DNA from 2 places in the Eoetvoesiella sp. genome. Region 1 is predicted to be linked to the other one. Evidence: predicted binding sites of a transcription regulator. Region 1 holds the regulator's gene; the other holds the start of a gene.
What was found. The regulator sigma-54, encoded in region 1, starts transcription at its own class of promoters, with help from an activator protein. The targets are predictions, from matches to a motif close to TGGCANGNAANCTGCTTT.
Positions count from the first base shown of each region.

Region 2: a site for sigma-54 is predicted at 1,323-1,340, ahead of prpB (methylisocitrate lyase). Genes of this name have one in related genera too.

Region 1 is NZ_DATMGA010000011.1:91,968-94,171, forward strand. It holds gene VNT00_RS02255 (hypothetical protein) at 1-270, opposite strand, end outside; gene VNT00_RS02260 (RNA polymerase factor sigma-54) at 287-1,843, shown strand; gene VNT00_RS02265 ((2Fe-2S)-binding protein) at 2,088-2,204, shown strand, end outside.
Region 2 is NZ_DATMGA010000060.1:27,714-29,917, forward strand. It holds gene prpC (bifunctional 2-methylcitrate synthase/citrate synthase) at 1-324, opposite strand, end outside; gene prpB (methylisocitrate lyase) at 349-1,254, opposite strand; gene prpR (propionate catabolism operon regulatory protein PrpR) at 1,507-2,204, shown strand, end outside.

The DNA of each region.
Region 1 (2,204 bases):
CAGGGTACACAGCGCCACCACCCCCCACCAGAAAAACGGGTTGTAGTGTTTCAGGAACTCGACGATCTGCGCGCCCAGCGCATGCAGGCCGGTGTAGTCCAGGCCCCGGCCGAAGGCAATGAGGCGGTTCAGGAGGTCGTACCAAATCAGGGCGACGGCCGCGACCACGACGGTGCAGAGTATTTTTTGCGCCGCAGTGAGCTTTAATAGCGTGTTGCGCAGTACGGCGTCGTCCTGGCGGGTGGGCTGGTGTTGTGTGATCGAATTCATGCCGGTTATTTTACCTATGCTATCGCGTCAATCTTTAGAGCTTCGCCAAAGCCAGCAATTGGCACTGACACCGCAACTGCAGCAGTCGATTCGATTCCTGCAGATTTCGGCGCAGGATCTCGAAGCCGAGCTGGCGCAGGCGCTGGAGGACAACCCCCTGCTGGAGCTCGATGAAGAGTATGACACCGAAGCGATGCCGGCGGTATCGGAAACTGTGCCTATCGAGCACGGCGATTCGCCCGTGCCGGGCGGCGCCAGCCAGGGTCAGGGCGATGACGACTACGCGCCGTTCGAGTCCAGCGCGCCCGATTCATTGGCGCAGCATTTGCTGAAGCAGTTGCAACTGACGCATGCCTCGCGGCGCGACCGGGCGCTGCTTGCCGTGTTGATCGACGACCTCGATGAAAACGGCTATCTGGTGACGCCGTTGCAGGAAATTCTTGGCGACCTGCCGGACGAGCTGGATGTGGATATCGATGAGCTGCGGGCCGCACTGCGTCTGCTTCAGTCGTTCGATCCGCCGGGGGTTGGCGCGTCGTCGCTAAGCGAATGCCTGTTGCTGCAGCTGGAGCAAAACAAGGGGGCGGCCGATCCCGAAGTGCTGGGGCTTGCACGCAAGCTGGTTCACAAGCATCTGGACTTGCTGGCCGGAGGCAATCTCAACCGCCTGCGCGAGGCCCTGTCGTGCACCGAAGAACAACTGCGCGCGGCCCGCATGCTGCTGCTTGGCCTGGATCCCAAGCCGGGCCGGGCGTGGGCGGGTTCGCAGGCCGACTACGTCAACCCGGAAATCATCGTGCGCAAGGTGGCGGGCCACTGGCAGGCGCGGCTGAACGGCAATGTCGTGCCTCGCGTGCGCGTCAATGCCCTGTATGAAAAACTGCTGCGCGAAAGCCGTCCGGCGCGCGGAACCGACGCCGGCGCGGCCGCGCAGGGCCGGGCGCGTAATGCCTGCAGCGTGCGCCATGCGGGGGAAGGCGACGACGGCGGCGTTGCCGCCGAGGCCGGCGAATCGGCCGGGGTTGTGGACTCCGATGGTGTCGCTGGCGCCGCGGCGCCCGAGGCAAGGCCCGGCCCCGATCTGCACAGCCAGTTGCAATCGGCCCATGGCCTGGTGAAAAGCGTGGCTCAGCGGTTCGAGACCATATTGCGTGTCGCCCAGGTGGTGGTCGAACGCCAGCAAGCGTTTTTCGAGCAGGGGCCCCAGGCCATGCGTCCGCTGTTGCTGAGGGATATTGCGCTGGAGCTGGAAATGCACGAGTCCACGGTATCGCGCGCGACGCGGCAAAAGTATATGCAGACCCCCTGGGGGGTGTTCGAGCTCAAGTTCTTTTTCGGCGCGGCCCTGGATACCGACAGTGGCGATGCCACGTCGGCGACGGCGGTGCGCAGCCTGATCCAGAAGCTGGTTGCGCAGGAGAAGCCCGAGAAGCCGCTGTCGGACAGCCAGCTTATGGCCCGGCTGGCCGAGCAAGGGGTGGTGATCGCCCGGCGCACGGTGGCCAAGTACCGCGAAGCGGCGGGCATCGAAACCGCCGCTCTGCGCAAGGCGCGGGCGCAGCTCAAGCGCTGAAGGTCGCAGTTTCCCGGGGCTTTCCGCCAAGTAGCGCAGCCGGCTTCCTCCAGTTGCGCCACTGGTATGCGGCTTGGGCGGACGCGCCCAGATCCGGCGTATGGCCGCCTCAGTTGCCAAGGCCGGCCATGATCCTAGGGTCTTCCCTTGGTCTTGCCGGAAAAACGTGCGATTTTGGCCGCAGATACAAAATAAATCTTTTGGGCGATTGCTTTTTTATGACGATCAGATGATAATTGTTCTCATGTTCATTTGTATCTGCAACGCTATCACCGAGCGCCAGGTTCAATCCGCAGTCGCGGACGGTGCGCTCACGATGTCCGACCTTCAAGGGCAGCTTGGGGTCGCGACCTGCTGCGGG
Region 2 (2,204 bases), on a different contig from region 1:
CATGGGATGGCTGGCGGCGGGCAGCGATTCCAGCGCGGTTTGCAACTGGGCCGGGAGGCCGCGCAGCTTGCGCAGTTTTTCCTTGTAGGCCTTGAGTTCGGCCTTGTTGGGCAAGGCGCCGTGCACCAGCAGGTGGGCGATTTCCTCGAATTCGCTGGTGTGGGCGATGTCCAGAATATCGTAGCCGCGGTAGTGCAGGTCGTTGCCGCTGCGGCCCACTGTGCACAAGGCCGTATTGCCGGCCACGATGCCCGACAGCGCTACGGATTTCTTGGGCTTGAAGGTGCTGGGTGTCTCGGTTTTTGCTTTTGCGGTAGTCGCCATGTCGCTCTCCTGGAGGTGTTGCGATTAATTGGATTTGCCTTGCTGGAACAGCGCGTCGAGCTTCGCTTCGAAAGCATGGTAGCCGATGCGTTCGTACAGTTCTTCGCGAGTCTGCATCATGTCGATGACATTTTTCTGATGGCCGTCGCGGCGGATCGCGTCGTAGATGGTTTCCGCGGCCTTGTTCATGGCACGGAAGGCCGACAACGGGTAAAGCGCCATGTCGACGCCCGCCGAAGCCAGCTCCTGCACGCTGAACAGCGGGGTCTTGCCGAATTCGGTAATGTTGGCCAGTATGGGCACGTCCAGCGCCTGCGAGAATTTCCGGTAGGTTTCCAGGTCGTAGGAAGCCTCGGCGAAAATGGCGTCCGCACCGGCAGCCACGCAGGCCTGGGCGCGCTCCAGCGCGGCGTCCACGCCGTCCACGGCGATGGCGTCGGTGCGGGCGATGATGAAGAATTGTCCGTCGGTTCTTGCGTCGACGGCGGCCTTGACCCGGTCGGCCATTTCCTGGGTCGACACGATTTCCTTGCCGGGACGATGGCCGCAGCGCTTGGCGCCCACCTGGTCCTCGATGTGGCAGCCGGCCGCGCCGAACTTGATCAGGCTCTTGATCGTGCGGGCGATATTGAACGCCGAGGGCCCGAAGCCGGTGTCGATGTCGACCAGCAAGGGGGTGTCGCAGACATCGGTGATGCGCCGCACGTCGGTCAGCACGTCGTCCAGTGTGTTGATGCCGAGGTCGGGCAGCCCCAGCGAGCCGGCGGCAACGCCGCCGCCCGAAACGTAGATGGCCCGGTATCCGGCCCTTTTGGCCAGCAATGCATGGTTGGCATTGATGGCGCCGACGATTTGCAGGGGGGATTCTTCTTTCAGCGCTTGCCGGAACAGGGCGCCGGCCGATTGGGGAAGGGTAGGAGTTGCGGGCACGATGGGTCTCTTTGAATTTGGTGGTGGTGTGTTTTTGCCAGGCGAACGTTCATCAAGCAAAGATTCATTAAGCAAGAGACGTGCCAGCTTTTTCGCATCGGTTGCATCGAGGACGATGCCGCGTGTAAAGCCATGATTTCCATGAGGGAAACACAGAGGCACGTTCGTCCGGCCACAAACTTGGGTGGGCTGATGTTTTAAAAATGACACATTTATGTTTCAATGATGTCATTATTGAAGAAAATGTTCATCATGGCTCCGTTCATTGCCTCCTATTCGCGTCCTTTGCGGGTCGTCGCCGTGGGGTTCCACGGCCTGCGCACATTGCTGGAGGAGCTTGCTCCAGAATATAGCGCCATTGCCGAAATACATATACTGGACAAGGCGTACGGCGATGCGCTGGCCGACATTACCGCCGAGCGCCAGGACCGCGGCGTCGACGCCGTGGTGGCGGCCGGCTCCAACGGCGGGTTTTTGCGCCAGCACCTGGACGTGCCCGTGGTGCTGGTCAAGGTGGGCGGCTTCGACATGATGCACGCGCTGGCCAAGGCTTCGCGCTATTCGCGGCGCATCGCCCTGGTCACGTATGGGTCGGTTCCCGCCGAAATGGCGCGCTTCAACGAAATATTCGATTTGCGGCTGGAGTTCCGGGTTTACAAGACCGAGCTCGACGCGGAGGCCAGCGTGCAGGAGCTCAAGCATCTGGGCATCGACGTCGTCGTGGCGCCCGGCATGGTGGTGGATCTGGCCCGCAGCTACGGCTTGCAAGGCGTTCTGCTGTATTCGCAGCAGTCGGTCCGCGAAGCCATGGACGACGCCATCGAAGTGGCCCGCGTTTCCAGGCTGGAGCAGGCCAAGCGCGAAAAATTGAACACCATCCTCGGCCATCTCAAGGACGGCGTCGTGGCCGTCGACCTGGACGAGCGCATCGAAACCCTGAACCTCTCCAT